DNA from 4 places in the Paenibacillus sp. sgz302164 genome. Region 3 is predicted to be linked to each of the others. Evidence: a T-box and tRNA genes for the amino acid it is inferred to sense, from the RefSeq annotation. Region 3 holds a T-box; the other regions hold tRNA genes.
What was found. A T-box is a leader RNA that pairs with one kind of tRNA and senses whether it is charged. The one in region 3 lies ahead of AC0LWT_RS12940 (arginine--tRNA ligase), so its partner is inferred to be a tRNA-Arg.
Positions count from the first base shown of each region.

Region 1: it encodes a tRNA-Arg, which carries the amino acid that the T-box ahead of AC0LWT_RS12940 (arginine--tRNA ligase) is inferred to sense. The anticodon was not compared.
Region 2: it encodes a tRNA-Arg, which carries the amino acid that the T-box ahead of AC0LWT_RS12940 (arginine--tRNA ligase) is inferred to sense. The anticodon was not compared.
Region 4: it encodes a tRNA-Arg, which carries the amino acid that the T-box ahead of AC0LWT_RS12940 (arginine--tRNA ligase) is inferred to sense. The anticodon was not compared.

Region 1 is NZ_JBVYOL010000042.1:13,047-15,245, reverse strand. It holds gene tadA (tRNA adenosine(34) deaminase TadA) at 234-692, shown strand; tRNA gene AC0LWT_RS36555 (tRNA-Arg) at 794-868, shown strand; gene AC0LWT_RS36550 (hypothetical protein) at 1,035-1,319, opposite strand; gene AC0LWT_RS36545 (helix-turn-helix domain-containing protein) at 1,490-1,741, shown strand; gene AC0LWT_RS36540 (helix-turn-helix domain-containing protein) at 2,147-2,199, shown strand, end outside.
Region 2 is NZ_JBVYOL010000003.1:266,116-268,314, reverse strand. It holds gene AC0LWT_RS06790 ((2Fe-2S) ferredoxin domain-containing protein) at 393-761, shown strand; tRNA gene AC0LWT_RS06785 (tRNA-Arg) at 892-965, opposite strand; gene AC0LWT_RS06780 (HEAT repeat domain-containing protein) at 1,202-2,098, shown strand.
Region 3 is NZ_JBVYOL010000006.1:373,462-375,660, reverse strand. It holds gene AC0LWT_RS12945 (EamA family transporter) at 1-657, shown strand, start outside; T-box leader at 764-1,000, shown strand; gene AC0LWT_RS12940 (arginine--tRNA ligase) at 1,051-2,199, shown strand, end outside.
Region 4 is NZ_JBVYOL010000010.1:252,901-255,099, reverse strand. It holds gene AC0LWT_RS18710 (copper amine oxidase N-terminal domain-containing protein) at 1-217, shown strand, start outside; gene clpP (ATP-dependent Clp endopeptidase proteolytic subunit ClpP) at 293-874, opposite strand; tRNA gene AC0LWT_RS18700 (tRNA-Arg) at 1,099-1,173, opposite strand; gene AC0LWT_RS18695 (sugar-binding transcriptional regulator) at 1,476-2,199, shown strand, end outside.

The DNA.
Region 1 (2,199 bases), on a different contig from region 3:
CCTATCAGTAGGTTAAAAGACCTAAAATTTTAATTCTAGTATACCTAGTTTAGCCGTCGGATTCAACCGTTTTCGCAGGCAGCTTGATTTCAGAGCGGCGAGTCCCTACAATGAAACTCATATATCCACAAATTTTCAACTTATCCACACACTTGTCCACAGAATGTTAACAACGAATGCTTGTTCGACTTCTATTCACATGTGGATAACATTTTTTAAGCGAGGTGTCCCCTGTGGATGAACATATATATTGGATGCGGGAAGCGATCCATGAAGCTTTGAAAGCCGAAACGATCCGTGAAGTTCCAATCGGCGCTATTGTCGTGCGTGACGGTGAAATTATAGGCCGCGGCTACAACCTGCGCGAAACGTCCCTGGATCCGACCGCTCATGCCGAGATGATCGCGATCCGCCAGGCCAGCGAGCATTTGCAGGCGTGGCGTCTGCTGGACTGCAAGCTCTACGTCACGCTGGAGCCGTGTCCGATGTGCGCGGGAGCCATCGTTCAATCGCGCATTCCGCAAGTGATCTATGGTACCGCAGATCCCAAAGCAGGGTGCGCCGGCACGCTGATGAACCTGCTGCAGGAAGAACGTTTCAATCACCGCGTCGACGTAATCAGCGGCGTGCTGCAGGAAGAATGCGCAGCGCTGCTGACCCAGTTCTTCCGCAAGCTTCGGAACAAGGTTTAGAAGTCTGTTCGATCCGAACCTAGATTCCTAGACCGGCAAGCTGGCAAGGCAAGAGCACGGTTGCATGACGAAAAACTCCGTGTTAAAATAGTCTTTGCTATGCGCCCGTAGCTCAGCAGGATAGAGCGACAGTTTCCTAAACTGTGCGTCGCGGGTTCGAATCCCGCCGTGGCGCGTATAACCCTGCTTTAATCGGGTAGAATCAAACGCAATTTATGCGAACTTCTTACGGTAATAAACGTAGGAAGTTTTTTTATTTATGGACTTATGAGCTGGCTTATTTCGAAGCACAGGTTAACAACGCGCTGGCGCGCATACTCCTCAGTCAGAAAACAGCCACCTTCATACGGCAAAAGCCGCGATTAGTGCATGCAGTTCCGTTGGCGCAGACTGAATGCGGACATACGTTTTCAAATCGATCGGAATCTCAAAGCCGCCTGAGGACGTACGCACGTATGTCCCATCTTCGCGCAACTTTACGCGTGATATCGTAACGATTTCGTCTTCCGGTTCGAGAATCAACGCTACATTCTCTATTAGTAGATACGCATTCCAATCAAAAACTAACATTTCATTAGCAACGTCATCCCGATGTTTCATTCGTACCGTTATCTTGCGAATAGCCATCACCTCCTTTCCGGTCAGGACGCTCGCGTGTAAACTGAGGTTCCGTATGTGAAATGAAATTTATAATATCATTTTGAGTTATTATCTTAAATTGATATTAACCCAATTTGTTAATAACGTCAAGCGTTGTTATTGTGGTAGAATGGAAATTAATAGGAGCGTGGTTTTCGTTGATTCGTTTTAAGCTTTCGGAGATGTTAGATAAACGTGGGATGACCATGTACCAAATAAGCAAACAGACTGGCATTCGACCGAATACTTTGAGCCAGTGGGTTAACAATGAAAAATTACGTGAGGAAGACAAACACGTTAAAGCAGTTAGTGTTGAGGTTCTTAATCTATTATGTAAAACATTAGACTGCACTCCTGCTGAGCTGTTCGAGTACATAGCAGACAACGATCAAAAGACCAAGAAACCATAATAGGGGCAGTGGTAGCCGTTTACGTGCAGACTGAATCGGAATAATCCAATGCGCCTCTGACTTGCAACCCCCTTTACATGCGTTATCGCATATGATATAATGAAACCGTTAGGAGGTGATGTAAATGCTTACCCTTCTGACGGCGATAATCCAGCTATTGGTTGCTCTCGTCAATCTCTACATAGTGCTGGAAAATCACCGAAAAGAAAAAGACTCCAAGCGTCGGAAGCGCTCGAAGTCTCGTAAGTAAATCACCGGAGAGGTTTAAAACCTCTCCCCCTAACAATCATTATACGCGAAAGGAGCCGTGTACTCAATGGCTTACGTCACTTTCGTAATTTCAATTATCACGCTCGCTATATCGCTATATACGTTAATAATCGTACGGAAACAGAGGTAACCGTCATGAACCCCCTTGATCATATTATGGGTGTCCAGGAGGCCGCGGAAATATGGGG
Region 2 (2,199 bases), on a different contig from region 3:
ATTAATATCGAGACAAACAGTTGTGATTGCAACGGGCAATGCCGGCGCATCCGCATCTCCCGGGCGCTCGTACCGGATCCTGAGCTGACCTGTGCCCGCCGAATACCTCTCCGCCTTGGACGTTTACGTTCAGTCGCGTGTGCTCGACCGACCGCCATTATGCAGTGAAGGTGGTGAGCGAGCTGCTGAAGGAAGCGGCCTATTGTTTTCTTTCCCGCGATATTGCCGTAGGAGCCTCGTTGAGCGATCGTATCGCATTTATCGATCTAAGGCGTTATTGTCGAAGCGGGGAGCGCGTTAGAGCTTATTTACCGGGCCCAGGCACGCTTGTACGGCGGCTTTGATGGCGCATGTGCCCATTCTAGCTGAATACGGTTGAAAGGATGATAGAAATGACAACGTGGGATTTATCGACAGTCAGGCATCATGTTCTGATTTGCAACGGCGGCTCGTGCCTGCGCAAACAGGGCGACGAAACGACGGCGGCAATCCGCGAAGAGATTTCCAGGCTCGGCGCCGAGCGGCTTATACATACGACGCGCACGAGATGCAACGGCCGCTGTGAGGATGCCTGTGTCGTTACGGTATACCCGGAAGGCATCTGGTATCAAAAAATGACGCCGGAAACCGGCCGGCGGCTCGTTCGCGAGCATTTGCTGGACGGCAAGCCGCTTGAGGAACATATGATTTATACGTACGAGCATCGCTTCACGCCAACGGGAACAAGCGTCCCCGGCGTCGATCGCGCCAAATCGAAGTGACAAGCTTCGCCATCCGCATCAAAGACGATCGGATATGTTTTTGCCCTGCCGCTTGCGGGGCGATTTTTTTTATAGCTTGATAGACAGCAAAAAAGACCGCGAAATCTCGCGGCCTCTTTCATTTAAAGGACGTCCCAGGAGGGATTCGAACCCCCGACCGTACGCTTAGAAGGCGTATGCTCTATCCTGCTGAGCTACTGGGACACATACGTGAATCGCCTGCGGTTTCAATCCGTTTTTGGCGAAGCAAGAGTTATATTATCATATGGTTTTCGTTCAAGTCAACCCCCGAATGAAAAGTTTATTTTGCAATCCGCATCGCAATCAAGTACACTGACACCATCGAGGAGTCCGGCGGTCGGAGCTGCTTTTGTGTTTGCCGAGTTCACCCGCCAGACTTCCAGATCGTTTTTGAGGTGATGAAAATAGCCGGGCAATTATTGAATAACGTGGTCCTTTTCCCGAAAACGGAGCAGTTTTACGAGGAAGAGCTGACCCGATTTTTGCAAAGAGAGCAGTATGGCGAAGCTGTGGAGCTGCTGTCTTTTTTGCTGAGATTTCCGCGGGAAGGCGACCGCAAGGCGGAACAGTGGGAAGCGCTGTTGAGCTGGCTGCAAACGATGATGCCGAATGTGGTGATTCCCGGGGCGCTTTCGTCGGAAGAGGAGCAGGAGACGACGGAGGAGGAAATGCTTCGCCAGTACGTCGAGGAGAAGGCGTCCGTCGACACCGCTTTCGTCGACAAGCTTTTGCGCATGCTGCGCAAGGGGACGCTCGAACAGCAGCTGGCTGCGCTGGAGCAGCTCGGTTTTGTGAAACATCCGGAGGCCGCCGCTGCGGTCCGGGAATGGCTGCGGGACGCGCCGCGCCATCCGATCTTGCAATTCAAGGCGCTGCAGGCTTTGAAGCACATGGGCGAGAGCGGGGCGATACACCTGTTCAAAAACGGGAAGCACGTTTTCGTCGAGATCGAGGAGACGCCGCTGTGCGCCGAGGAATTCCCGGCTCAAATACGCGACATGATCCGCAGAATCGCGGACACCAGTGAAAGGAATCAGCCGGACTTCGCTTTTTTTGCCGAGCGGACCTGGCAGGAATTTCTCGCCTACGCGTACGGAACCCCCCTCTACAGCGGTTTGCTCGCGCAGGAAGAGGGCATCGTCGATATTTGGGCCTCGGCTCTGCACGCCGTGCTGCAGGAGAAATTGTTCGGTTCCGCCGGCCATGAAGAGCATCGGGAAATGTACGGCATCACGGATTCCATGCACCTTTCCTGGAAGCAAGCTTACGCCGCGCTCCGCAAGTATTTGGAGTTCATGACCCCGGAGCAATCTTAGTTCTAAAGCGCGCCTTGAAATGAAAAAGTAATATGTTATAATAGAATGGTTATAATGGCAAGTAGAGGTGTTAGAGTTATCGCTTCACTCGCCAGAACGTG
Region 3 (2,199 bases):
TTCGGCGCCAACGCCAGCATGTTCAAAGGCTTCGCCGTTGGCAAGGCGTCGCTTGTGGCGATTTTGACGGCGCTGCCTTCCGTCATCGTCGTTGTGGCCGCTTACGGATTGTGGGGGGAGAAGCTGAGCGGCATGCAGGTTATCGCCTTCGTCGTCATCGTCGCGGGAGTGCTGCTCGTCCGCTACTCGAACGACATTTCCATAAACAATCTCCAAGGAGCCCAGTGGGGATTGCTCTCGCTATTGTTGTTCGCCTGCAACGATTTATCCGGCAAATGGTCCACGCTTCAGGCGGCGCCGATGTTTCCGACGCTTTTTTGCATGTTTGCGATGGGAACCGTCTGCTTCGGCGGCTGGTGGCTGAAGGACCGGATGCACTCGGTCCGTACTGAAGCAGCCCCTGCCCAATGGGGAGAGTGGCGGACGTTCGGGATAGGGATGGCCGTCGGCATTACGAATGTGGTCGGCATGATCCTTATTTTGCGCGCTTTCGACGTAGGCAAGGCGGGCCTTGTATCCGCGGTCGTAGCGCTTAACGTTCTGCTTGTTTTGCTTTATACGCGCTTTGTCGTTAAGGACAGGTTCAGCCCTTTGGAGCTGTCGGGAATGTCCATGGCTTTTGGCGGCATTATGATCATTCGGTTATTTGCAGGCTGAGGCCGGGAACCGGCAAGCGGCAGGGCGGCAGCACGGCGAGAGCCCCCTTGACAACCAGGCGGCGTTCCTGTATAAATGATTTTAAATATTCAGCCAATTACATATGTGAGTATTGATGAACGGGGAAGTAGTTTTTGACGTCCAGTCTCAGCGAGCCGGCTATGGTGGGAACCGGTACGGACGCCTTGAATGAAACGGTCCCGGGAAATGGTCTTCTGAAGCGGATAAGCCGACAGTAGGGAGATCCGGCTTTTGCCGTTATCGATCGAGAGGTTTATTTTGCATATGCGAAAATGAACACTTAGAGTGGTACCGCGGGAACTGTTGAGCTCTCGTCTCTTGTTTAAGAGACGGGGGCTTTTTGATTTTGCGCAAACCGAAGGAGGAATCGGCATGATTCATATTTTGTTGTCCGAAGAGATTAAAAAGCAGGCAAGCGCGCTGCTGGAACGTTCGGGGACGATTTGGCCCGATGCGCTTAAAGTGGTCATCGAGCATCCGCCGCATCCGGATCACGGGGACTATAGCTCGAACATCGCCATGCAGCTGGCCAAAGTTCTCAAGCAACCGCCGATGCTCATTGCCGCAAGCTTGCAGGAGCTGCTGGAGGAGGCGGGCGGCATGGAAGGGTTGTTCCGGAAAATCGCCGCTGCGCCGCCGGGTTTTCTTAATTTTTATGTCGACTGGCAGGCATGGGCGGCAAAAGATTGGCGCACGGCCCCCGCTGCGCCGCAGAAGCGGACGAAAGTGCTGGTCGAGCACACTTCGATTAATCCGAACAAATCGGCTCATATCGGCCATTTGCGAAATTCCTGCATAGGGGACACGCTGGCCCGCATGCTCGCGCGTACCGGCTGTGAGGTGGAGGTTCACAATTATATTGACGATCTCGGCAACCAATTGGCGGATACGGTGGTGGGTATACTGCATGCGGAGCCGGAACAACCGGAACAACCGGAGCAAACAGAACAGTCAGTGCAGTTGGAACAGCCCGGACAATCCGTACAACCGGAACAACCGCAGCGGGCGTTCAGCCGTTTCGGCGATTTTTGCTGGGAGACGTATGCCTGGGTGAATAAGGAGTACAAGGCGAACCCTGCCTTGCTGGAAAAGCGCTCGACAGTGCTTCATGCACTGGAAGCGGGGAACTCCAACCTGGCGTGGATCGGCTCGCTGGTGGCGGAGCGCATCGTCCGCGAGCAGCTTGAGGAGATGAAGCAGTTCGGGATTGAATACGACGTACTCGTCTGGGAAAGCAGCATCGTGCGGGAGGGTTTATGGCAGGCGGCGTTCGAAATGCTGCAGCGCACGGCTACGTTCGGCAAAGTGACCGAAGGCAAGCTCGCCGGCTGCTGGGTGCTGAAGCATAGGGAGGAAGCGGAGGACGAGGCGCATGCATCCGATTTTCAAGCCGATAAAGTGCTGGTTCGGGGAAATGGTATTTTAACGTACACGGCCAAAGATATCGCCTACCATTTGTGGAAATTCGGGCTGCTGCCCAAAGATTTCGTCTACAAGCCGTTTGCCGACGGCATCTGGTCG
Region 4 (2,199 bases), on a different contig from region 3:
GATGATGGCCAAAGGCGGCGTGTTCAAAGGTCCGTTCAAGGTGAACGGAGAAATGATTCCCGTTCCGTATTCCGGCGTAGTCACGGCGTTCGACGGTTTGACGCTGCTGGCCCGGACCACGGGAAGCGAAGATTCCCTGGATATCGAGTTCACGCCTCCGGCGGGATCGGCGTTCCCGATCGATCTGATTTTCTACCCTATGGAAGATAAAAAGTAAGCATAAAAAAACCAGCCCCTGAGCGCCCGGAAGCGTTCGGGAAGGCTGGTTTTTTGTTATTTTGAGCGGATGGCGTTACACGCGCTCGATGACTTTGTCAATAAGTCCGTATTCCGCCGCTTCCGCAGCGCTCATGAAGTAGTCGCGGTCCGTATCCTTCTCGATGCGCTCCAGCGGCTGGCCGCTGCGCTCGGCAAGAATTTTGTTCAGGTTGTCGCGCATTTTGAGGATGCGTTTCGCGCGGATCTCGATATCGGAAGCTTGACCTTCCGCACCGCCGAGCGGCTGATGGATCATCACTTCGCTGTTAGGAAGCGCGTAGCGCTTGCCTTTGGCGCCGGCCGTCAGCAAGAATGCGCCCATGGAAGCGGCCATGCCCACGCAGATCGTGGAAACGTCCGGCTTGATGAACTGCATCGTATCGTAGATGGCCATCCCTGCTGTAATGGAACCGCCTGGGCTATTGATGTAAAGGCTGATATCTTTGTCAGGGTCTTGTGCGGCCAGGAAAAGAAGCTGGGCAATAATGGAGTTCGCGACGACATCGTTTACGCCGGTACCGAGGAAAATGATGCGGTCCTTCAGCAAACGGGAATAGATATCATAGCCTCTTTCGCCGCGGGCGTCCTGTTCAACGACCATAGGGATAAAACTCATGAGAATTACCTCCTTCGATGGGTACAATGGTTTCAAATGGAAATACTACTTACAGTATGGCCAAGAGAATGTTTAAAAAGTCTGCGCCTTTCTTAATACGAAAGGGAACATTTTCAAACGAACTCGTTGTTAACTAGTATGATACCGAAAAAACAAACAAAGGTCAAGAAAGGTCAAACTTATAATCAAAAAAAATCAGTTTCGCAACTGATCTTCGTTCGTGTTGGCGCGCCCGAAGGGAATCGAACCCCTATCTCAGGCTCCGGAGGCCTACGTCATATCCATTGGACCACGGGCGCATGCAATTGAAATTTAGTGAAGCAAGGGTTATTATATGACACCGAATAAAAAAAAGCAAGACTGAAAATGCTTTCAGTAAAAAAAGGCAAAAATATTTGAACAATTGTTGAATCTGACAAAGCAATTGGTTATAATAATAATGCACGGAACGATATATCTCGACAATGTGCGATTCAAGTTGAAGACTTACCGAATTTGAAGTACTGGCAGTACTCAATTTTTTTTGCTCGGGTGGGACGAAAAATGCATACCCGGGACATAAAACGTCCAATCAATGGAGCAGGAGCGTTGTGATCGTCATATGAGAGAAATCCTTGACATTCAAAAGCAGCTCTTGCCGGACCTCATGGATGTTATGAAAAAACGTTACTCGATTCTGCGCCACATCCTTGTTTCCGGTGTCGTAGGGAGAAGAACGCTGGCCAGCTCGCTCGATATGACGGAGCGCGTCCTGCGCGGCGAGGTTGAGTTCCTCAAGGAGCTGGGCCTGCTGGAGACGGATGCCACAGGCATGAAGGTCAGCGAATCCGGCCACCGGCTTCTGGAGAAGATGGAGCCGATCATTAAAGCCGCTTTCGGCCTGACGGACCTGGAAGAGAGCATCAGCCGGGCGTTTCAAATCGCCCAGGTCATCGTCGTGCCCGGCGATTCGGACGTCTCCGCCTTCACGAAGAAGGAGCTTGGACGGGCAGGAGCGGCCGCTTTGCGCAAACACGTCGCCAAAGACGATGTCATTGCCGTAACGGGCGGATCGACGATGGCGCAGGTTGCGAACCATTTGACGATCTCGTCGCGCATGAAGGGCAGTTGGTTCGTACCGGCCCGGGGCGGACTCGGCGAGAGCGTGGATATGCAGGCGAACACCATCGCATCCATTATGGCCAAAAAGACAGGCGGCAAATACAGGCTTTTGCATGTGCCCGACCATTTGGGCGAAGAAGCTTATCAGACTTTGATCCAGGACCCGCAGATCCAGGAGGTTGTCGACGTCGTGCGCAGCTGCCGCATCGTCGTACACGGAATCG